Regions from separate parts of the Halovibrio sp. HP20-59 genome, predicted to be linked through region 1. Evidence: predicted binding sites of a transcription regulator. Region 1 holds the regulator's gene; the other holds the start of a gene.
The links. Region 1 encodes sigma-54, which starts transcription at its own class of promoters, with help from an activator protein. Its sites were predicted from a motif close to TGGCACNNNNNTTGCTNT; they were not measured.
Positions count from the first base shown of each region.

Region 2: the regulator sigma-54 is predicted to act here: its motif matches at 4,195-4,212, upstream of codB (cytosine permease).

Region 1 is NZ_JAWJUW020000005.1:113,254-125,335, reverse strand. Features, by position in the region: gene mlaE (lipid asymmetry maintenance ABC transporter permease subunit MlaE) at 1-224, opposite strand, end outside; gene RZA33_RS07775 (ABC transporter ATP-binding protein) at 225-1,046, opposite strand; gene RZA33_RS07770 (KpsF/GutQ family sugar-phosphate isomerase) at 1,329-2,315, shown strand; gene RZA33_RS07765 (KdsC family phosphatase) at 2,357-2,899, shown strand; gene lptC (LPS export ABC transporter periplasmic protein LptC) at 2,900-3,469, shown strand; gene lptA (lipopolysaccharide transport periplasmic protein LptA) at 3,481-3,999, shown strand; gene lptB (LPS export ABC transporter ATP-binding protein) at 4,044-4,769, shown strand; gene RZA33_RS07745 (RNA polymerase factor sigma-54) at 4,914-6,335, shown strand; gene hpf (ribosome hibernation-promoting factor, HPF/YfiA family) at 6,433-6,741, shown strand; gene RZA33_RS07735 (PTS sugar transporter subunit IIA) at 6,746-7,216, shown strand; gene rapZ (RNase adapter RapZ) at 7,320-8,252, shown strand; gene RZA33_RS07725 (HPr family phosphocarrier protein) at 8,298-8,567, shown strand; gene pmbA (metalloprotease PmbA) at 8,581-9,921, opposite strand; gene yjgA (ribosome biogenesis factor YjgA) at 10,017-10,550, shown strand; gene tldD (metalloprotease TldD) at 10,572-12,023, opposite strand; gene RZA33_RS07705 (YhdP family protein) at 12,020-12,082, opposite strand, start outside.
Region 2 is NZ_JAWJUW020000003.1:32,873-44,954, reverse strand. Features, by position in the region: gene RZA33_RS04375 (GNAT family N-acetyltransferase) at 1-326, shown strand, start outside; gene RZA33_RS04370 (rhodanese-like domain-containing protein) at 337-792, shown strand; gene RZA33_RS04365 (YbaK/EbsC family protein) at 870-1,424, opposite strand; gene codA (cytosine deaminase) at 1,476-2,729, opposite strand; gene codB (cytosine permease) at 2,747-4,012, opposite strand; gene RZA33_RS04350 (sensor domain-containing diguanylate cyclase) at 4,421-5,890, shown strand; gene RZA33_RS04345 (amino acid ABC transporter substrate-binding protein) at 5,878-6,774, shown strand; gene RZA33_RS04340 (amino acid ABC transporter substrate-binding protein) at 6,849-7,736, shown strand; gene RZA33_RS04335 (TetR family transcriptional regulator) at 7,740-8,369, opposite strand; gene RZA33_RS04330 (efflux RND transporter periplasmic adaptor subunit) at 8,564-9,658, shown strand; gene RZA33_RS04325 (efflux RND transporter permease subunit) at 9,660-12,082, shown strand, end outside.

The DNA of each region.
Region 1 (12,082 bases):
AGCACCATACCGATAAATAGCCCCGACACCAGTACAATCGCGAGCGAGAGCACGCCCACAAAGTGCATCTGATGCAACCATAGCCGCCAACCCTCTCGAGAGGGCAAACCGATTGCCGACTGAGCAAGAAACACGCCAGCGCGGCCCCAGGCTTCGATTAAATCGCACCCTCTACGACCTAAACGTCTGATGCGCTCACTGCTGCTAGAAAAATTTGACTGCATTTACCCTGCCTTCGTGGTCATGGTGTCACCCAAGATATCGCGATAAAACGGGTCAGCGGGATAGTGAAATGGCACAGGGCCATCGGGCTCACCATGAATAAACTGGCTAACCCGCGGATCTTGGTTGGTATCCAGGGTTTGCGGTGTGCCATGAGCGATTACCTGACCATCCGAAATCAAGTAGAGGTAGTCCGCGATGCTCAAGGTTTCCTTGATATCGTGAGACACCACTACCGAGGTCAGTTGCAGCGCTTGATTAAGACGCTTAATAAGCTGGACCAACACGCCCATGGAAATAGGATCCTGACCCACAAACGGCTCGTCGTACAAAATCAGCTCAGGATCAAGCGCCACCGCCCGCGCCAGGGCCACCCGACGCGCCATCCCCCCCGACAGCTCAGCGGGCGCCAAGCGATACGCACCGCGTAAGCCGACCGCCTGCAACTTGAGTAGCACCAGGTCACGTACCATGGTATCAGGCAGGTCGGTATGTACCCGCAGAGGAAAAGCGACATTCTCAAATACATCCAAATCGGAAAAAAGCGCGCCGCTCTGGAACAGCATGCCCATCCGTTTACGCAACGTGAACAATGCTTTTCGAGATAGCCGATGAACGTCCTGCCCATCAATCAAAACCCGCCCCTGATCGGGCGTCAGCTGCCCCCCTATCAGCTTGAGCAACGTGGTTTTGCCGGAACCGCTGGGGCCCATGATCGCGGTCACCTTGCCCCGTTGGATGGTCATGTTCACACCGCGAAAAATCTCATGATCGCCGCGTGAAAAATAAAGCTCTTCAATTTCGATAAAGGGAGCGTCTGTCATAGCTTAGTTGACCCTTAGCGAGGCGCATATTAATTAGCTATCATACCCTACTTGCTGTCCTAGCAGTTAAAAAACAGCGTTTCTAAAACGTTATCAAACATTGTACTGTAATGCTACGCAACACTACCGCTCGATGGTGGGGCGCCTTAATCTGCAAATGACTTACTCAGCAATAGCGTCTAGCGGCTTAACTGCGGGCTCAGCACTGCCTATCAGGGGCGCCAAGATGTTATTCTAAGCAGCTATTCGCTTTTATATTTTCACTCGTTAAGAGATCACGCCATGCGTCAGCCTCTCGCCCCACCCAGCCTACTACGCGAAAGTGCACTGCGTACGCTGCAAATTGAGCAGGCAGCCATTGGCGGTCTCCAGGCTAAGCTTGACGAAAGCTTCGACCGCGCCTGCGAGCTGATACTGGCCTGCCAAGGGCGAGTGGTCGTGACCGGCATGGGGAAATCCGGCCATATCGCTGGCAAGCTCGCCGCAACGCTTGCCAGCACCGGCACACCGGCTTTTTTTGTGCATCCCGGGGAAGCAAGTCATGGCGATCTAGGCATGATCACCCGCACGGATGTAGTACTGGCACTCTCCAACTCGGGCGAAACCGCCGAAGTGACCGCCCTGTTGCCGCTGCTTAAGCGCCTGGGCACGCCGTTGGTGAGCATGACGGGGCGCCCTCAGTCTACCCTTGCCAAACACGCCGATGCGCACCTGAACAGCGGCGTTGAACGCGAAGCGTGCCCGTTGGATCTCGCCCCCACCAGCTCTACCACGGCGGCCCTGGCGCTGGGCGACGCGCTCGCCGTCGCGCTACTCGAAGCGCGCGGCTTTACCGCCGAAGATTTTGCCCTTTCCCACCCCGGCGGCAGCTTAGGCAAGCGGTTACTGCTGCGCGTTAGGGACTTAATGCACGAGGGCGAACGGTTGCCTCAGGTCGCGCTAGGCAGCCCGCTGCGCGATGCTCTATTGGAAATAACGCGACAGGGTTTAGGCTTCACCTGCGTAGTGGATAGTGAGGGACGTCTCGCTGGGGTGTACACCGATGGCGACCTGCGCCGCACCTTGGATCAATTTCACAATCTACGCGACGTGCTCGTCGATGATGTGATGACCCGTCCAGGCAAGCGCATTGGCCCCGATATACTAGCAGCAGAAGCAGTGCGCATTATGGAAGAGAGCCGGATTACGGCGCTAGCGGTGGTCGATGAACAGCAGCGTCCCATTGGTGCGTTACATATGCACGATTTACTGGCTAGCGGCGTTATTTAACCAATTAACAGCAAAACTTAACGATTTTTAATGGAGACCTTATGACGCTATCTGCTGCGCTACTTGACCAACTCCGCCGTGTACGCCTACTGGCGCTAGATGTTGATGGTGTACTGAGCGACGGCCGCCTCTATTTTCAGGCTGACGGTATCGAAATCAAAGCCTTCCATACCCAGGACGGCCACGGACTAAAATTGCTTAAGCGGGTAGGCATTCACGTTGCCCTGATTACCGGCCGCGACTCCCCCATGGTTAGCCAGCGCGCCGCTGCACTCGGCATTGATCATGTCCATCAAGGCTGCGAAGACAAACTGGCCACTCTGCGGGGGCTTTGCCAGCGTTTGGATTTAGCACTGGAGAACGTGGCCTATTGCGGCGACGACCTGCCCGACCTCGCCGCTATCAAGCGTTGCGGTGTCGGCATTACCGTACCCAACGCCCCCGACTATATGCACACCCATGCCGACTGGACAACGGAGCGACTGGGTGGCCACGGAGCGGTACGCGAAATTTGCGACACGCTGCTTGAAGCTCAGGGGCACTGGGGCGCGGTGCTCGATACCTACTTGCACGGTCGTGGCTAAATGTTTAAGCGGCTAAAAACACGCGCTTGGTTAGCGGGGCTCTTTATTGCCCTGGGCGCGCTGCTGGTATGGCTTGACCCAGGCGGACCGAAACAAATGGCCATCGACCCCGAAGCGCAGGCCCAAGAGCCAGGGCATGTGCTGGAAAACGCTGAACTAACGCTATTTGATGACGCTGGTAATATCATGCAGTCGCTAAAAACGCCGCGCCTGATTCATACCCCGCAACTCAGCGAAACCTGGGCTGAAGAGCCCAGAGCGGTATTGTTCGACAGCGACAGCCGCCAATGGCTGGCCAACGCCGATGAAGGAACGCTCAACACCGCGACTCAGGTGCTTGTTTTAACGGGCTCAGCACGGCTTATCGCCCCGAACGAAGGCTGGCAACTGGATACGCAAGAATTGCACTATGATGGGCTACAGCGGCATGCCTGGAGCCAAACACCGGTAATGCTGCAGCAACCTCCCCAGCAAATGACTGCGTCACGTATGGATGTGTGGCTTGACGATAGCCAGGTGCGGCTCACTGACAATGTCCGCGGCATCCATCCCCCGGCCACGCAACGCTAATAGGAACCGCCATGAAAGCGCTTATTTTCAACGCCCTCGTCTACACTGCTCTTTTTGCGTTTACGGCACCGCTAACCGCGGCAGCCCAAACCAATTCTTCCCCGCAACAAGCACCTGTGGAAGTTGAAGCCGACCGCTTAGATCTTGATCAGCGTGCCGGCACCGCCGTCTACACCGGGAATGTGGAAGTGCGCCAGGGCGAAATGCGGCTGCGCGGCGAGCGGGTCGAAATCCAACGCAATGACGCGGGCGAACTCTCGACAGCAACCGCCACCGGTGAACGTGCCTACTTACGCCATCAAGCGCAAGACCAGGACGGCCCTACCGAAGGCTGGGCACGACGGATTATTTATCACGTCGCCGAGCGCCGGGTAGAGCTGATTGATCAAGCCGAACTGATCCAAAGGCAAGACACGTTTAAAGGAGGACGGCTCGAATACTTTATTGACCGTGAAGTGATTCAAGCCCGCTCAAACGTTGAAGGCAGCGAGCCCCAGCGCATTCGCATGACCCTCCAGCCGGAAGAATAGGGAGTCAACTTGTGGCAACTGCTGAAACAACTGAAACTGCGCCGATCAAAACCCTCTATGCTCACCACCTGGCCAAAAGCTACAAGCGCCGCCGGGTGGTAAAAGATATTAACCTGGAAATTGCCCAAGGCAGCATTGTCGGCTTACTCGGCCCCAACGGTGCAGGGAAAACCACCTCGTTCTATATGATTGTCGGGCTAGTAAAAGCCGATGCAGGCAAGGTAGGGATTGACGCGACGGATCTAACCCACGCCCCGATGCACAGGCGCGCAGCGGCCGGGATTGGCTATCTACCTCAAGAGGCGTCTATTTTCCGTAAATTGTCGGTTGCTGACAATATTATGGCGATTCTCGAAACCCGCAAAGCCCTTAGCCGCAGCGACCGCGAACAGCGCTTGGAGGCGCTGCTTGAAGACTTCCACATCAGCCATATTCGTGACAACCTCGGCATGAGCCTTTCCGGCGGCGAGCGCAGGCGGGTCGAAATTGCCCGCTCGCTTGCCACTGAGCCTGCCTTCATCTTGCTCGACGAACCCTTTGCCGGCGTTGACCCCATTTCGGTGGGCGAAATTAAAACCATCATTCGCGCCCTTAAGCAACGCCATATCGGCGTGCTGATTACCGATCACAATGTGCGCGAAACCCTGGATATTTGCGACATCGCCTATATTGTCGGTGATGGTCAAATCATTGCCAGCGGGCCACCGGCGTCGATCCTCAACAACCAAAAAGTAAGAGATGTTTATTTAGGCGCCGACTTCCGCCTATAAGCTCACGCTTATCCTTATGCGCATTTTTTCTTCCTGTAAATAGCGCTCTGCAACAACTTTACGACCAATGGCATGCTTATTGCACTTGCACCTGCAAGCCACTCGCACTAGGGTAAACCTTTCCGATTAGCGAGTGGTTCTCAGATGGTCATGAAAGCTTCTCTACAACTGCGTATTGGCACACAGCTGACCATGACACCTCAGTTGCAGCAGGCAATCGCTCTGTTGCAGCTATCGACGCTGGATTTGCGTCAAGAAATCCAGCAGGCCCTAGATGCCAACCCGATGCTGGAGCAAGAGGACGAATTCAGCGAAGAAGAGGCTGCCAGCGAGCCTAAAGAGGAAGAGTGGTCAGACACTATTCCCACTGAGCTATCCGTCGATAGCGATTGGTCAGATACTTATCAAGACCTAGGCAATACGGGTAGCAGTGGCAGCAGTGAAGGTCCCGATTTTGAGCGCCAGGCCGCTGGGCAAAGCCTGCACGGTCACCTTTTATGGCAGCTGGCCATGACCGATTTCAGCGACCGTGAGCAGCTCGTTGCCGAAAGCCTCATCGACGCGCTAGACGCCAACGGCTATTTAACCCAGCCCATTAACGATATTCGTGAAGGACTCCGCGCTCAAGGGGTGGAGGGACTTAGCCAGCGCGAAGTCGAAACCATCCTGCTCAAACTACAGCAGTTCGAGCCCACCGGCATTTTTGCCCGGGACCTGCGCGAATGTTTAATGCTGCAACTCGCCGCCCTTCCCGATAACACCCCGCTGCTGGTGCCCGCACGCCGACTCGTACGCCAATTTCTTGAGGCGCTAGGCAAGGATGACATGCGCTTGCTAAAACGGCGGCTGGGACTCGACGACGTACAGCTAAACGAAGTTATCCAATTGATTCGCGGCCTTGATCCACGCCCTGGCAGTGCCTATGGCGACACCGATGATAGCTATGTAACCCCCGACCTTGTAGTACGCCACGACCACGAGGGCTGGCATTTAGAACTTAACCCTGAAGCCCTGCCGCGGCTGCGCATTCAGCCTGACTACGCCAGCTTGATAAAGCGGGCGGATAAAAGCCAGGATAATCAGTTTCTCAAAGAGCACTTGCAGGAAGCGCGCTGGTTAATTAAAAGCCTCTCTAGCCGCAACGACACCCTGCTGCGCGTCGGTCGAGAAATCGTCACCCGCCAAATTGGCTTCTTGGAGCGCGGCGAAGAAGCCATGAAGCCGCTGATATTGGCCGATATTGCCGAGGCCGTGGAGATGCACGAATCGACTATTTCGCGGGTAACGACACAAAAATATATCCATACCCCCCGGGGCGTGTTCGAGCTCAAATACTTTTTTTCAAGCCAAGTGAGCGGCCAAGACGGCGACAGCCACTCCAGCACGGCCATTCGTGCGCGGCTCAAGAAACTGATTCATGAAGAATCACCCGGCAAACCGCTTTCCGACAGCCGTTTAGTGACGCTATTAGGCGAAGGGGGGATTCAGGTAGCGCGTCGTACCGTGGCCAAATATCGCGAAGCCATGGGCATTCCCTCATCCAGCGAGCGGCGTCGCTTGCGCTAGGCCCTGCCACCGTTTCAGGAAACTCTCGACAAGGGGCTTTGCAACATGGCAAAAAGGGTTACAATCGAAGAACAGTCCGATAGAAAGGAGTACGTCAATGCAAGTCAATATCACTGGTCATCACGTAGAACTGACTGACGCCTTGCGTGACTATGTTAACGAAAAGCTAGAACGTGTAGAGCGCCATTACGACAATATAACCACGGTGCAAGTCACCCTATCAGTTGAGAAAGAGCGCCAGCAGGCCGCGTGTACGCTGCACGCCGCAGGTGCTGATTTACACGCGGAGGCCCTAGACAGTGATATGTACGCCGCTATCGACGCCCTGGCGGACAAAATAGACCGTCAACTCGTCAAACATAAGGAAAAAGCACAAGCGCGCGCCCAAGGCGCGGGTGTGCGTTAAATCAATGACGCTGGAAACCATACTCCCCCCGGAACGGGTGCTATTTGACGTTCCCGGAGGCAGCAAAAAAAGGGTGCTGGAGTTTTACAGCACCTTTATTGCCCAAAATATTCCCAGTCTAGACAGCCAAGAAGTGTTTAGCCGATTAATCGGCCGTGAGCGTCTGGGCAGTACCGGCATCGGTAACGGTGTGGCTATTCCCCACGCGCGTAGCCCCCATTGCACTGCTCCGATCGCTGGGTTTTTAAAACTCTCAGAAGCGGTTGATTTTGACGCCATCGACGGCGACCCGGTTGACTTGGTATTTGTTCTACTGGTGCCGGAAGAAGCCGATGACACCCACCTCTCCCTGCTAGGCCAGGTAGCCACCATCATGAATGATGGTGGTACGCGCCAGCAGTTGCGCAAAGCAGGCAGTCAGCGTGAGTTACTCGAACTTATCACCGCCAAAATTCGCGAGCTCTCCACCCCCTAACGGGGTGTGAGTTACTGTTACTGAAGGTGCCGATCATACGGCGATTGTTTATTCACTCACCCCTACCAATGAATGCAGCTTGAGCAAAGCAAAGAGAGATTCTATGCAACTGGTCATCATTAGCGGCCGCTCCGGGTCCGGTAAGTCTATCGCTTTACAAGCGCTGGAAGACCTCGGCTATTATGCGATTGATAACCTCCCCGCCATGCTGCTGGGATCATTGGTGGACGAATTACGCGGTCAGGGTAATCGTGCTCATTTGGCGGTCAGTATTGATGCGCGTAACTTACCTGGGGCGTTGGAACAATTACCTTCGCTTTTAGAAGAGCTGCGCCAGCGTCAAATAGATTTCCAAGTGATCTATCTGACCACCGATGCGCGCATTCTGCTAGAGCGTTATTCTGCCACGCGGCGGCGACATCCGCTGACTCGCGATAGCGAAATGACGCTTGAAGAAGCTATCAATAAAGAAGAAGAAACGCTGCACGATATTCGCGATCTGGCCGACCTTTTAATCGACACATCGCGCTTATCGGTACACGACTTACGCCGCCGTATTACCGATCAAGTGGCCCATCAGCAGCGCGACCAACTTACCCTGACGCTTGAATCGTTCGGTTATAAGCGAGGCGTGCCCTTGGATGCCGATCTGGTCTTTGACGTACGCTGCCTACCCAACCCTTATTGGGACCCGACTTTACGCCAGTTTACAGGCCGCGATGCCCAAATTGTCGATTTTTTGAGCGGCTATCCGATTGTCGACGCCATGAGCAACGACATACAGGCGTGGCTTGAGCGTTGGTTACCAGCCTACCTAAATAGCCAGCGTAGCTATATGACAATAGCCATTGGCTGCACCGGTGGCCAGCACCGTTCGGTTTATATGACGGAGCAGCTTGCTAAACGGCTGACGACTAGCATGGGTGAGGTTCAGTTACGCCATCGAGAACTTGGGCTGCATTACACGCTAAGCGAACAGCCTGCCGCATCGCTAGCCAACGTCCCCCATACCGACGAGCCACAAGAAACTTCTTAAGCGCTTTTTTTGATTAATGACACCACTCGGCGAAAAGGAACCAGGGTGCCAGAAAGAACACTTACCCTCACCAACCAACGCGGCCTGCATGCCCGCGCAGCCACGAAACTGGTCAAATGTGGTCAGCAGTTCGCGGCTGACATACGTGTTTATAAACAGCAGCAGATGGCCGATGCCGCTAACATTATGTCGCTACTAATGCTTGCAGCCCCGTGCGGCACCGAGCTAACGATCACCGCCGAGGGCGATGACGCCGAACAGGCACTTGATGCCATTCAAGCGCTGTTCGACGCTCGCTTTGAAGAGGACCCGTAGCCGCTTTTACTGATTAGTCACCTGCCACCGTCATGGCGTCAATCAACCAGCTACCCGTGTGAACACTGCCACGGGTATCGGTATCATCACCAATACCCACTAATCCCGCAAACATCCGCTCAAGATTTCCGGCGATAGTAAATTCCTCGACCGGGTACTGCACTTTGCCGTTTTCAACCCAGAAGCCCGCCGCCCCGCGCGAGTAATCGCCGGTCACGCCGTTGACGCCTTGGCCCATCAGCTCAGTGACCCAAATGCCCCGCCCCATTTCTTGTAGCAAGCTATCCCGGGATTGCAACGGTGCGTTCAAACGCACGTTGCGCGCACCACCAGCATTCCCCGTGGTTTGCATGCCAAGCCGCCGAGCACTGTAGGATGAGAGCATATAGCTGGCAATAATCCCCTGATCGATAAAACGATTGTTGCGCGTTTGCACCCCCTCGCCGTCGAACGGCGAGCTTGCCGTGGCGCCGATTTCCATCGGTCGCTCCTCAAGGCTAAACCAATCGGGAAACAGCGGTGTACCGAGCCGATCGCATAAGAACGAGGCCTGACGGTAGAGCGCCCCACCGGCTAAACCGCCCAGCAAGTGGCCGATCAAGCCACCGGCCAACGACGGGTCAAACAGCACCGGGAAGGTACCTGTTGGGGGACGTTTGGCTCCCAGCCTGCGCAACGTTCGGGTGGCAGCTTCGCGGCCCACCTCGGCGGGATCACGCAGCGCCTGGGGATCACGAGAGGAAGTATAATCGTAGTCGCGCTGCATACCTGCCGCATCTTGGGCAATCAGCATGCACGAAAGCGAGTGACGACTGCCCTTTTGAGTGCCTAAAAAGCCATGACTATTGGCATAAACGCGCACCCCTTCACCGCTGGAGAGCGACGCGCCATCCGACTGGTAAATGCCTTCAACATCGCGCCCAGCCTGCTCACAGGCAAGCGCCAACTCAATGGCTTCATCGGTGGTTAACGCCCAAGGGTGGTGAACCTTTAAATCGGGTAGCTCAGTCGCCATCAGGTCCGCATCGGCCAATCCCGAGGCTGGGTCTTCACCGGTATAGCGGGCAATCGACAGCGCTTTCTCAACCACCGCCTGGATCGATGCACTGCTGGCATCGGTAGACGAAGCACTGCCTTTACGTTGGCCCACGTATAGCGTGACAGCGATGCCTTGATCACGCGATAACTCTACCGTTTCAACCTCTCCCAAACGCACGCTGACGCCTAACCCCTGGTCAACGCTAGCGCCTACTTCAGCGGCATCAGCGCCCAAGCGCTTGGCCAGCGCGAGCGCCTCTTCTGCCCTGGCGGTCAGTAACGACTGCTGGGCGGATGCATCAAATGCCTGTGCCATATGGCCTCCTTTCTCAACCGAATGTCTTCGGTGGAATCAATGTTGTTCTCGCAGCTGGTATAATGCCGCATCGAATCTTGTCTGTGAGCCACACTATGCGTAAGCAACGTCCCGATACCGATCCTAATACTCATGCAGTAGAAGAGCAGGAAGAACGCCCTAGCAAGTCGCAACTCAAACGCGAAATGCATGCCTTACAGGCACTTGGGGAAACCTTAATCGCCATGCGGCCAGCGGAACGCGCCCGCTTCCCCCTCTCTGACGATATGCTGCGTGCGATCGAAGAAACAGCGCGCATTCGTTCCCATGAGGGTCGCCGCCGCCATATGCAGTATGTCGGCAAACTGATCCGTAAAGAGGATCTCACCGCCATTCAAGCCGTATTCGACTCCATCGATCAGGAGCAGGAGCAACGTGATCACGCGTTTCACCGACTGGAAAAATGGCGGGAACGCTTAATTGACGAAGGCGACGCGGCGGTTGATCTGTTTATGGCGGAGCATCCCGATGCCGATCGCCAGACGCTGCGTCAATTAGTTCGCAACGCCCAACGTGAGCGCGAACAGGGCAAACCGCCGACCAGCTCGCGCAAGCTATTCAAACACCTGCGCGAAAGCCTCGCTCTTTAAAGGCGGCTCTTTAAGGCCGTTTTAAGACTGAGTACCACCGACGGTCAGCTCATCCAGCTTCAGGGTGGGCTGGCCGACACCGACCGGCACGCCCTGCCCCTCTTTACCGCACACGCCAATCCCGGTATCCAGCGCCATATCATGGCCAATCATGGATACACGCCCCATCGCTTCCGGCCCGTTGCCAATCAGGGTGGCGCCTTTCACCGGCGCGGTCACTTTACCGTCTTCAATGAGGTAGGCTTCGCTGGCAGAGAAAACGAACTTGCCAGACGTAATGTCTACCTGTCCGCCGCCAAAGCTCACCGCGTAAATACCACGCTTAACGCTTTTAATAATATCGCTGGGCTCGTCTTGCCCGGCGAGCATAACGGTATTGGTCATGCGTGGCATCGGCAAGTGGGCAAACGACTCACGGCGTGCGTTGCCGGTGGGGGCCATACCCATCAAGCGGGCATTGAGTTTGTCCTGCATATAGCCGGTCAAAATGCCGTCTTCGATGAGCGGCGTGTATTGGCCCGGCGTGCCCTCGTCGTCCACGCTCATTGAACCACGGCAATCTGCCAAGGTGGCATCATCCACGACGGTCACCCCTTTCGCAGCAACCCGCTGGCCCATCTGTCCGGCAAAGGCGGAACTTCCCTTACGGTTAAAATCCCCTTCCAAGCCATGACCCACCGCTTCATGGAGCAAAATTCCAGGCCACCCGGACGCTAGCACCACCGGCATTTGCCCGGCTGGCGCATCAATGGCTTCAAGATTCACCAGCGCTTGGCGTACGGCTTCTTTGGCATACTGTTCTGCGACGTTTTCGTCGCGTAATCGAGCCATTGAGTAACGACCACCACCGCCGGCGCTGCCGCGCTCACGGCGGCCATTTTTGACCGCGATCACACTGACATTAAAGCGTACCAGCGGGCGAATATCCGCCGCTAGAGTGCCATCGCTGGCGCGCACCAGCACCACCTCATAGGTGCCTGATAAAGAAGCACTTACTTGGCTGATGCTGGGGTCTGCGGCTCGTGCCACGCGATCGGCCTGTTTGAGCATGGCGACTTTCTCATCGGCACTTAGCCCCGCCAAAGGATCAACCCCGACATAACGCGATAGTGCAGACACCGAGTGAACGACTTGCCCCGGTAAGCGTTTGCCACTGCGCACAATACCTGCCGCCGTGCGACCAGTATCTACAAGCGCATCGGCAGTGATTTGATTCGAGTAGGCAAAGCCGGTCTTTTCACCGGCGAGAGAGCGCACGCCGACACCGCCATCGATGTTATAGCTGGCCTCTTTGACCTCGCCATCCTCGAGCACCCAGCCTTCTTGCCAAGTGCGCTGAAAGTACAGGTCAGCGTAATCAATGCCCGCACCCATGGCGTAATCCAAGCCGGTTTCTAACGCGTCTAAATCCAGCCCACCGGGCGTCAACAAAATGGCAGCAGCCGTATCTACATCACTTTTATATGCGGTCATTGGGAGCCTTCTAAAGTAACCTGCGGCGAGGCCCAAGGGCCTCGCACGCGATAATGGAG
Region 2 (12,082 bases), on a different contig from region 1:
GCATGGGGCTGGGAGATTCATTCATTCTGGTTAGCGAGAACAGTGAAGGAACGCTCACGGGTTTTGTACAGCTATATCCTGGTGTTTCCACGGTGGGCCTAAATGCCCGCTGGACGCTAAACGATCTCTTCGTGCTGCCGGATTGTCGTGATAAAGGCACCGGGAGGGCATTAATGGAAGCCGCTACAAAACTGGCCCACGATCACGGCGTTGCACGCTTGATATTAATGACGCAAGTAGAAAACGAGCGCGCTCAACACCTTTATGAATCATTGGGCTGGCAGCGCAACACCGCTTTTTACGGCTATTTACTCGATATTAAATAAGGGCCAAGCGATGAAAAACGAGCATCAATCCGCCGTGTTGGCGTTTCCGCCTGCTAAGCCCGCGGCCATGGCCGCTGCGATGTATGACAAGCTTTGCTACCACACGGATGCCTGGGACGTGGCGCAGGATTTGGCCAATGGCATTGCCGAGATCGTAGTGATCGATACACGTAGCTTTGAGCACTACTGTGCCGGGCATATTCCAGGAGCGATCAGCCTGCCGCATAAAGAGATGACGCCAGCGCGCTTGGCTGAGCTGGATAACACCCTTGTTTATATCACTTACTGCGATGGCATTGGCTGCAACGGCTCAACCAAAGGCGCCTGGAAGCTGGCCAGCGCCGGGCTACAGGTAAAAGAGCTGTTGGGCGGGTTGGACTTTTGGCGTCGTGATCAACATCCTATTCAAACAGGTGAGCAGATGGGAAGCATGGAGAGCGCGGAGACTGTGGCATGTGGGTGTTAGGTGATTAAGTGCATGAAAATTAATTATGTTGCATTTGTTTAACTTCAGAAAAGTACACTGACGTTATTTTCAAATAGCTAACGTGGCTTTGCCTGCCCAGAATGGTTCTGCTCGATTGATGTCTCTAAATTTTTTGCGTTGGCTTGAGAGCTGAGTAAGTAATCAGTCTCCGGCAGCTTGCACACATCCACCCACTGGGCATTGACCAGTTCGGCCAGGCGCTTGGGGCTCAGGCGTACGGCGCTGTTGGGCGAGCCGGCGGCGGGTAGCACTTCTTCAAAGGCGTGGAGTGATTCATCGCAGTACACCGGCAGGTCGGTGGCGAGGCCAAAGGGGCAGACACCGCCCACCGGGTGGCTGGTGAGTTCCATGACGGTGTCGGCGTCGAGCATCTTGGCCTTGCCGCCGAAGGTGTCGCGAATCTTGCGGTTATCAATGCGCGCGTTGCCGCTGGCAACGATGAGCAGCGGTTTTTCACCCACCCGAAACGCCAGGGTTTTGGCGATCTGCCCGGGTGCCACGCCGTGGGCCTTGGCGGCCAACTCTACCGTGGCGGTGCTGGTTTCAAGCTCTTCGATGGTCACATCCGGTGCATGCTCGGCAAAGAACTGGCGAACGGTCTCGACGCTCATCGTGAAATCCCCGTGTTGGCTGAAAGCCTAACCTAACGCGCTTGGGTTGTATTAGCCAAGCCACGGTGGCGTGGTGATTCTGGCTGGCTCGCGCTGCATGATGATCTCGCCGTTTCGTACCGAGAGCAGTACTTCGCCCTGGGCGCGCAACACGCTGTAATCGTCCTCGCCGTCCAGCAGGTTGAAGCTGGCGGGTTTGCCCACTTCAATGCCGTAACGTGATTCGATATCGAGCGTGCGCGCGCTGTTGTCGGTAATCAGCGACAGCGCCTGGCTGAAGTCCTGATAGCCCATCATATGGCAGATATGCAGGCCAAAATCCAGCGTGCGTAGCAGCTTGCCGTTGCCCAGCGAGTACCAAGGGTCGACGATGGAGTCTTGGGCCAGGCATACGTTGATGCCCGCCTCGTTGAGCTCCTTCACCCTGGTCACGCCGCGCCGTTTGGGGTAGCTGTCGAAACGTCCTTGCAGGTGAATGCTTTCGGTGGGGCATGAGACAAAATTGATACCCGAGCGTTTAAGCAGCAGAAACAGCTTGGAGCAATAGGCGTTGTCGTAGGAGTGCATAGCGGTGGTGTGACTAGCCGTGACGCGGCTGCCTAAGTCGTTAAACAGCGCTTCGCAGGCGAGTACCTCAAGGAAGCGCGAGTTGGGGTCGTCGATTTCATCACAGTGGACGTCCACCAAGCGGTCGTACTTGATCGCCAGCTCAATCACCCGCTTCATGGAGGCGACACCCAGTTCACGGGTGTATTCGAAATGCGGAATACCGCCGACCACATCGGCGCCGATCTCCAGCGCTTCTTCCAGCAGTTTCTCGCCCCCTGGGTAGGAGAGCAGGCCGTCTTGAGGAAAGGCGACCACCTGGATATCGATTTTATCTTTTAACTCATCGCGCAAGGCGCACAGTGTTTTTATCCCAATCAGCCTCGGGTCGCTAGTGTCTGCGTGGGTGCGCACAAACTGAACGCCGTTGCTGATTAGCAGGTTAAGCGTTTTCAGCGCCCGCTCGCGAATGTCGGCCTCTGACAGCATGGGCTTGCGTTCGCCCCAGCGCTCAATGCCCTCAAACAGCGTACCGCTCTGGTTCCAGTTTGGCTCACCCGCCGTCAAGGCTGCGTCCAGATGAATATGTGGCTCAATAAACGGCGCGCAAGCCAGCTTACCATTCGCATCAATTTGCCCAGCGCTTGCGGTTTGAGGCGCGTCTTGGGCGGTAATCGCACTAAATTCGCCGTTATCAATGTCTATACGATAAAGCTCAGGGCGTTGGCGCAGGCGGGCGTTAATTATCTGCATGCTCATATAAAAGAGAGACTCACTTATTGCTTAGCAGTAGAGGGAAGGCTATCACCCAGCGTAGCGTGTTTGAGGCGTAGCAGCACGGCGTAGCTTGCCGCTGCTATCGCGATACCTACCAGTGGGGGCAGTAATGGTGAGAAGTAGGCAGCGCCCGCGCCTAGCGCATAGGCGGCTAATCCCCGGCGATTAAAGTCGGGTAATGCAGCAGTCTTCAGCGAAGGGTAGCGGCCTTTATGCTTGAGCCAGAAGTCCGCCATGATCACCCCGCCCATGGGCGGAATAAAGGTGCCCAGCAGCACCAGGAAGGGGATCAACAGGTTGTACATGCCACCGACCGCCAGCACGGTACCAATGGCTGCGCCGCCTACCGTCACCAAACGGCGCTTCTCGGTGCGCAGTAAATTGCAGCCCGCCACGGCGAAGTTGTAGATGGTGTTGTCCTGTGTGGTCCAGATATTCAGGAACAGCATCAGCACGGCGATGGTGACAAAGCCCTGGGCGATCAATACATCCACGATATCCGCCTGCTGGTAAATCATGGTGCCCAGCGCACCGGTCAGTACCATGAAACCGTTACCGACAAAAAAAGCCGCCAGGGTCGCGAGCACGGCAATTTTCGGCGTTTTGGCGAAGCGGCTCCAGTTAGTCGCTTGAGTGCCGCCGCTGATGAAGGTACCGATAATCACGGTAATCGCCGCTGCTACGCTCATGCTTTCCGTGGGCGTTTGCTGGCTTAGCCCGGCAAAGCCGCGCACATCCACCAGACCGGTAAACAGACTGATGACGATAAACAGCATCATGGCGGGGACGGCAAACCGCGATAACCAGTCCATGCCTTTATAGCCAATCATGGCGGTCACGCAGAAACCGAACCCAAAAAGCACCATTAAGGGGATTTCCAGCCATTCAGGCATCCCGGTGGTGCGTACCAGTACCAGGGCAATCGTCGCGGTACCCCAGGCGTACCAGCCAATTTGGGTAAAGCCGAGAATAAAGTCAGAAAGTTTGCTGCCCTTTTCGCCAAAGCAGAAGCGCCCCATCAACACCGAGGTGAGCCCGCTTCGACAAGCGATATAAGCAAGTGTCGCCGCGTAGGCGCCCAGCAGCAGGTTGCCAGCCATAATAATCCATAGCAGCTGGCCAATCGGGAAGGCTTGGCCCAAGGAGCCACCTGCCCACATGGTGGCGGTGAAAAAGGTAAAACCGAGCAATACGGCAGAAGTCGAGAGCAAGCCCTTGCGGGCGCTGATGGGGACTTCGCTTAGGGGGTAATCGGAGTGTCGCATGGTGATCTCCTAGCCAAAGGTAACAGTTAGCCCAAAAGTGCTTATTTATCAAAAAGGTTCAAAAGTACCTGTTTATCAAAAGCCCCAAAGTGCTTATCAACAAAAGTACTTATCAAAAAAAGCAGTTATCAATAAAAGGGATCAAGCAAAGCGCAAACAATGCAAGCGCGAATGAAAATAACTGAGCAATAATTATGCCAATAAGCGGGCTTTTGGAAAAACGTGTTGTTTGTGTTTTTTTTAAGGTCTATTCAGTCTTTTTAGTGGTACTTTTAAAATAAAGCCTAATAAATTTTAATCATTGCCGAAGAGCGTTGTATACGACAAATACCTCGTTAATAAAGAAGAGTCATTACAGAGACTGCTCTCCACTGCCGATGGTATAGCAAATAAGGGACTCCTAAGCACATGCAACAACCCCCTCGGGCGAATTCATCAGCGACGGTGACCAAGCTGCCCTGGCACCATACGCTGGTAGGTAAGGTGGTGGTGTTTATGCTGCTGGGGGTTGTGTTTGCCTATTTAATGGGCGCGTTGTCGGGGTTTTTAATGGTAGAGCGTGGTGCGCGCGAACAGTGGTCGCGTGAAGCGCAGTTAAATGCGCAGATCGTCAGTGCTACTATTCGGCGTATCTATACCTCTGTCGCCGTCAATGCTGACGAAATGGGGCAGATCACCCATATTGTCTCTCAGCGACCCATTGGCGATGAGGATTCAGTGCTTGAAACGGGATTTAGTCCCGTCGATGTCCTGGCACTGGCCAGTGCCCAAACACGCAACAATGTGTGGCTGTTTGGAGCAACGCCGGAAGGCTCACTTGAGGTAGTGGCAGACGCTCTTAACGCCTCATCGGGATCAATGGCGAGGTTGACGGTGAATGCTTGGCAATCAACAGCAGAGGCCGCTGACTTTTACGTCGGGTTTGCCGGGGTCGGCAGTCAAGAACACTTTATTAGCTCGTTGCCTATTGTGACGCCTGACGGCCAGTTATTGGGCGTGGTTGTTTCAACCATTGGTCAGCGAGAAACGCTTTATCAGATGCGTAATGATCTGATTGGTAAAGCGTTAATAGCATTATTGGCAGTGTTGGTCGCAACTACCCTGGTACTAAGTATATTAATGCGTCATCTCTTCAGGCCAGTACCGATACTGGTTCGGGCACTGGCGGCCATAGCCAAAAATCAGACACAAAGCCCCACGCCTTATACCTCTCGCAACGATGAAATTGGCCGTATGGCAAAAGCCATTGATGCCCTGCGTAAGAAGGTCATTGAGCGAGAACACTTACTTGATGTAAAAGACGAAGCCCTTCGTTTTCAACACCTTGCTCACCATGATGAATTGACCAAACTGCCAAACCGGATACAACTTAATGACGCTTTAAAAGCGGCAGAGTACTCACTGCTGCAAGGTGATGTATTTAACGTCATATTGTTTGACCTTGATTACTTTAAAGACGTGAATGATAGCTTGGGCCATGCGGTGGGCGATGCGCTATTGATAGAAGTTAGCCAGCGAGTGCAGAGGTTGCTGAAAGACAACGATTTGGTGGCGCGCCTAGGCGGCGATGAATTTGCCATCATTCAGCGCGTCTCAGGCAGTGCATCGGAAGAGGGGGCTAAGGCATTGGCGGATAACATTGTTGCCACGCTCGGTGAGCCGTTTCAGATTGAGGCACAAGAAATCCACATCAGCGTCAGTGTGGGTATATCCAGAGCCCCCGTCGATGGTGACACCAGCTACGACCTGCTGCGTAACGCCGATATTGCGCTGTACGCGGCTAAGGCGAAAGGGCGTAACCGCTATATGCTGTTTGCCACGGGGATGAAGATGACAACGACGAAGACTGTTGGGAGGGAGAAATCATGCCCTGGTTAACCACTCTTATCATGGTTGGCGTGTTTAGTTGGCATAGCACCGCCTTAGGTGATCCGTTTTCCTCCTCGCCAGTACTGTCGCGTATAGCGTCGAATGGCGAAATCAACGTCGGTCATCGTACCAGTGAAGCGCCTTTTTCCTACGTGGCTAATGATAAGCCGATGGGGTATGCCATTGACCTATGTTTGAACGTCATAGAGGGCCTACGCAAGGAGTTGGTGCTAGACGAGTTGGCAATTAACTTTGTACCGGTAACGCCTGCGAATCGGTTTATCCTGGTGCGCAATGGTGAGGTGGACATTGAGTGTGGTGTGACCACTAATACGCCCGAGCGCCGCCGCCAAGCTGCTTTCTCTTTCCCGCATTTTTTAACCGCCACACGCTATGTATCGCTCACCGAGCAAAATATGCAAAGCATTGAAGATCTGGCTGGCCGCAGCGTTGTGTCAACAACAGGCACCATCAATATTGAACAGCTCAATGAGCTCAATCGCAGCAAGGGTTTGAATATATCGGTCATGTTGAGCCGTAACCATGAAGATGCCTTTTCCATGGTGGCGTCAGGTAAGGCATCGGCGTTTGTCATGGATGCTGTTTTGCTGGCGGGTTTGGTGTCATCTGCCGCGGACCCTAGCATGTTCAATATCTCAAAAGCAGCGCTGAGCAGTGCTGAACCGTATGGCTTAATGATGCCACCGGATGACCCGGTTTTTGTTGACCTAGTCAATAGTAAACTACGCCACCTTTATCAAAGTGAGGCTATTCACCCCCTTTACGCGAAGTGGTTTTTGCAGCCTATACCACCTGATGATCAGGTATTGAACTTGCCGTTAACGCCAGAACTCGATGCGATATTCGCCGATCCTGATAGTTACTTAGAGTAGAGGGGTGTGCGATGCATAAAACAACATTAATAGGATGTTGTAGCTTACTGGCAATAGCGCTTAGTGGAGGTCCAGTGCACGCAACGCCGCCACTTAATACGCTAGAACGAATAGCAAAAACGTCCATATTGCGGGTGGGGTACGGCGATACAGCGCCTTTTTCCTACCTAAATAATCAGGGTCAAGTCGTTGGTTACTCTATCGATATTTGCCAGCGTTTAGCTAAGCAGTTGAAGGAAAACCTAGGACTTTCGTCACTTGAAATAGTCTATGTGCCCCGTACCCCTAGTAACCGGGTTCAGCTACTCAACCGTGGCGATATTGATATTGAATGCAACGCCAGCACTAATACCGCCGAAAGACGGCGTAGCGTGCTGTTTGCCCTGAGCCACTATTTCGTCACCGTGCGCTATGTGGCACTGCGCGAGAGTGGTTTTAGGACGTTGGATGATTTAGCCGGGCAGAGCGTCAGCGTGGCGAGAGGTACGGTTAATATCGGGCAAGTCAATCAAGCGAACCGACAGCATCAGCTGTATTTATCGGTGGTGCTTGCCGATACGTTGCAAGAAGCGTTTGATTTAGTCACTGAGGGCCGCGTCGCTGCCTTTGCGATGGATGATATTTTACTTAGTGCAATGATTGCCGAATCAGAAAATCCCTATGCATACACCTTATCCGCTGAGCCATTAACAGAATCACAACCGCTGGGTTTTATGATGCGAACCGGCGATGACGCATTTGCTGACCAAGTCAATAAATCCCTTCATGCCATCTACACAAGTCCTGATATGGAATCGATTTACGACCGTTGGTTTCATCAGCCGCTGCCGGGTAAAGGCGTTACGCTTAACGTGCCGATGAGCGATGTACTGGCTGAACACTTTACGTCCCTTCGCGATTTCCCCTCGCGATATGGGAGTGGATTAAGCGAGCGGAAAAATTCCCAGAATGAGGCTAAATAGGTCTCAAGTTCCTACGGTTTGAGTGTTGAATAAACCACGGATTAATGTCTCTACGATGCCGTGACTCTCATCTGCCAGAGAGTGCCGCTGGGGGGCCTGGAGCCAGTCAAAACAGACGCCAATCAAAACGCCATGAAACTGGCGTCGGGCGCTGGCCGGGGTAAGGTCAGCGCGCAAGTTACCGGCTAATTGGGCCTCTTCAAACAGCTGCTCTACTCGTTCCTCGGCGTGCTCAGAGAGCCGTGTGATCATACTGATTCTTGGGTGATCATCTTCAAGCTTTTCGCAGCGGTGGAGCACAATGGTGGCGGCCCGCTGCAGCGGTAAATCGTGACAAATGCCCGCTAGCGACCGCTGGGCAATCTCGCGTAAACAGGCCACGGGCGTTGTGCCGAGGCGCTGTACCGCGTCATCGACAATTTCATCCAGTGGAATACGTACCCGCTCAAGCAACGCATCGAAGACCGCTGCCTTATCCGCGAAGTGCCAATAAATCGCTCCTCGGGTGACGCCTGCCGCCTCGGCAATATGCGCCAGGGTGGTGCGAGCAACTCCGTGGGCGAGAAAGGTGGCTTCTGCAGCGTCGAGAATGGCTTCCCGCGTGCGTTCGGCATCGGCCTTGCGACGGGTCATGGCGGCTCCTGGGACAACAAGTCACATTATTCTGGCATTGATGAATGGCAAAGTCGCCAGCGGATGATTAGTATACATGCACCACTGACATTCATGAATGTCAGTGGTGCATGTCAGTTAGAAAATATCAGTTATAAGACGCTATCTCTCGCCCGATGCCCATGCTGAAGGCAAACGTTGCCAAGGAGTTCGCCGTGCCCGTTTCTTTTGTTCGTTTATTGACAGGGCTTTTGGTCTTGCTGTTTTTGGCGGGCTGCGACCCCTCTCCGGTGGAGTCGGAAAGCACAGTGCGCCCGGTCAAGCTGGTCACCCTGGAAGCGGGAAACGTGACGGCGTTGCGGCAGTTTCCAGCGCGGGTGGAGGCGACGACGCGCAGCAATTTGTCGTTTCGCATGGCGGGCGAGCTACTGGAACTGAATGTCAGCCCCGGCCAGCAGGTGAGCGAGGGCGACGTCATCGCGCGGATTGATGATCGCAATGTCCAAAGCGAGCTAGACAGCGCCCGCTCGCGATTGGAGCTAGCCGAGGCAACGCTAGAACGCATGCGCTATACCCTGCAACGCGGGGCGGTCAGCCAAGCCCAGTTTGATCAGTCGGAAAGCGAGTGGCGAGCAGCGAGGGCCACCTTTGAACAGGCCCAAGAGCAGGTCGAGCATACAAAACTACGTGCCCCTTACGATGGTGTGATTGCCCAAGTGCCGGTGGATAACCGCCAGATTGTTCAGGTGAAGGAAACAGTAGCGGTTATTCAGCAACCTGGGCAGTTAGACGTCGTGTTTCATCTGCCCGAGCAGATTGTGCAACGCATACCGCGAAGCAATGGCACACCCTTCGGTGATGCGTTGGCGTTTGAAGTGCGCTTTGGCAACAGCGATAAACCCTATCTCGCCCAGCTAGCTTCCTATACCACCCAAGCTAGCGCGCAGAGCTTGGCGTATGAAGTCACCCTAACGCTTCCCCAGCCGGACGATATCACCCTGTTGGATGGCATGAGTGCCAACGTACGGCTCGATTTGAGCTCGCTGGAAACCAAGAACGTCGCTCCACTGTGGCGTCTGCCCGCTGACGCGGTGAGCTATGCGGGTGATGACCCCGAACAGGCACAGGTGTGGCGCTTTGTTGAGCCGGAAAACGTTGAAGCGGTACCGGTAGAGGTCGGTCGCCTGACCTCCAAAGGGCTTGAAGTCAGCGGTGACCTTGCCGCGGGTGACCGCATTGTAGCGGCTGGCGCCCATCGTTTAACGGCGGAGACTCAAGTGACGCCGTGGGAAAAAGAGCAGGGGCTTTAAGATGGTCGACTACTTTCTACGCCACCGAGCGGCCAGCTATTTAATGACAGTCGTTCTGCTGGCGGGCGGCGCGCTATCGTTTTTAGGCATGGGCCAGCTAGAGTTTCCTGAATTTACGATTCGCAATGCACTCATTACCACGCAGTATCCCGGCGCGACGCCTGAAGAGGTCGAGCAGGAAGTCACCTCGACACTGGAAGAGTCGATCCAGGGGATGTCGTCGATTAAACGCGTTAGCTCGGTGAGCTCCGATGGCCTCTCGCAGATTACCGTCGAATTAGAGAGCACGGTACAGAACGAGGAGCTGGAGCAGCTGTGGGATTCGCTGCGTCGTAAAGTAGCCGATGCCCAGGCAGCGCTGCCGCCAGGGGCCAGTCAATCCCGCGTTAACGATGATTTTGGCGATGTGTTTGGCTTTATGGTCAACCTAACGGGCGATGGCTATAGCATGCCTGACCTGGCCGATCATGCGGATTTTCTCAAGCGTGAGCTGGCGCTGGTCGAAGGAGTAGAGAAGGTCTCGTTGGGTGGCGAGCACGCAGAGCGCATCTATATTGAGTTTGACCGCGAACGCCTGCGCGCGCTGAATATTCCGCTAACTCGCCTGCAGCAGCTGCTCGATACGCAAAACGCGGTGGCCGACGCGGGGCATCTCAAGCAGGATGGCCGTCGTTTTCGTATTACGCCTACCGGCAGCGCGGCCAACATCGATGATCTGCGCGGGCTGATTGTTAGCGAGGGCAATGGGGAGTTGGTGCGGCTGAGCGATATTGCCGATGTAAGCCGCGAGCTGGCGGAGCAGCCCCAGCAGCTTTACCGGGATATGGGCAGGCCGGCAATCTCATTGGGGATTTCTTTTGAGAGCGGGGTGAACGTCGTCGAAGTGGGTGAACGGCTGCAGCAGCGCCTGGATGAACTTCAAACGCGCACGCCGCTGGGTATGGAACTCAACGTGGTTTACGACCAGCCCCAGGTGGTCGACGAAGCGGTATCGGGCTTTTTGCTCAGTCTGATTCAAGCCGTCGCCATTGTGATCGTGGTACTGATGCTGTTTATGGGCTGGCGCAGCGGCCTACTGATGGGCTTTATCCTACTGATCACCATTATCGGCACCTTTATGATGATGCGCATCCACGGTTTGCAGCTGGAGAAAATCTCGCTGGGGGCGCTGATTATCGCCCTTGGGATGCTGGTAGATAACGCCATCGTGGTCACCGAGGGCATGCTGGTGGGCTTAAAGCGGGGCAACACGATCCGCGACTCAGCCCATCAAGTGATTCGTCAAAACGCCTGGCCGTTGCTGGCGGCCACGCTCATCGCCATTGCCGCCTTTGCACCGATTGGTTTATCGCCGGATACCACCGGCGAGTTTATCGGCTCGTTGTTTTTTGTGCTGCTCTACTCGCTGCTGCTGAGTTGGATTACCGCGCTGACGCTAACGCCCTTCTATTTTAAGCTGTTTTTCCGCAACGTCGCGCCCGGCGATGGTCAAGAAGACCCCTACCAAGGCATTGTCTACCGCTTTTTCGCGCGTATTATCATCGTCGGTATTCGGTGGCGTTGGGTCACCCTGGTGTTGGTAGCCGCGGTTTTAGTCGGGGCGGTGGTAGGCTTTGGTTCGGTCAAAAACGCCTTCTTTCCTGCGTCCAACACGCCGATCTTTTTTGTCGATTACCGCACGCCAGAAGGCACCGATATCCTCGAAACCCAGCGCCGCGTTAGCGAGCTGGAAGATAGCGTGATGGCGATGGATGGGGTTCGCCACCTGACCACGACGGTGGGCGGCGGGGCACAGCGTTTTACGCTAACCTACTCGCCGGAAGACCGCTACTCAAGCTACGCGCAGCTGATTGTCGAAACCGACGATAAAGCGACTCAACACGACCGCATGGCTGACGTAGAGCAAGTGTTGGAGCGCGACCACAGCGATATCGACTATAAAATTGCCCCCTTGGAAGTCGGCCCTTCTCCCAAAGCCAAGCTGGAGGCGCGCTTTTACGGCAGCGACCCGGAAGTACTGCGACAGCTGGGCGATCAGGTCGAAGCCATGTTTCGCGATACGCCGTATATGACCAGCGTGCGCACCAGCTGGCGTAACCGCGTGCAAGCGATTGAGCCCGTTTTTCTTGAAGATACTGCACGCAGGCTGGGTGTGACCCGTGAAGACCTGGCGAGCACCCTTGCTCTGAGCACCAGCGGCAGCCAGGTGGGTATTTATCGCGACGGCAGCGACCTGATTCCCATGGTGGCGCGGGCGATTCCCAGCCAGCGCCACGACGTTGATAACCTTGGTTCGCTCAACGTATGGAGCGCAGAGCAAGGTCGCTATATCACCGCCGATCAAGTGATTAGCGATATCACCACACGCGTTGCGGACCCGCTGATAATGCGCCGCAACCGCGAACGCATGCTGGCCGTGTACGG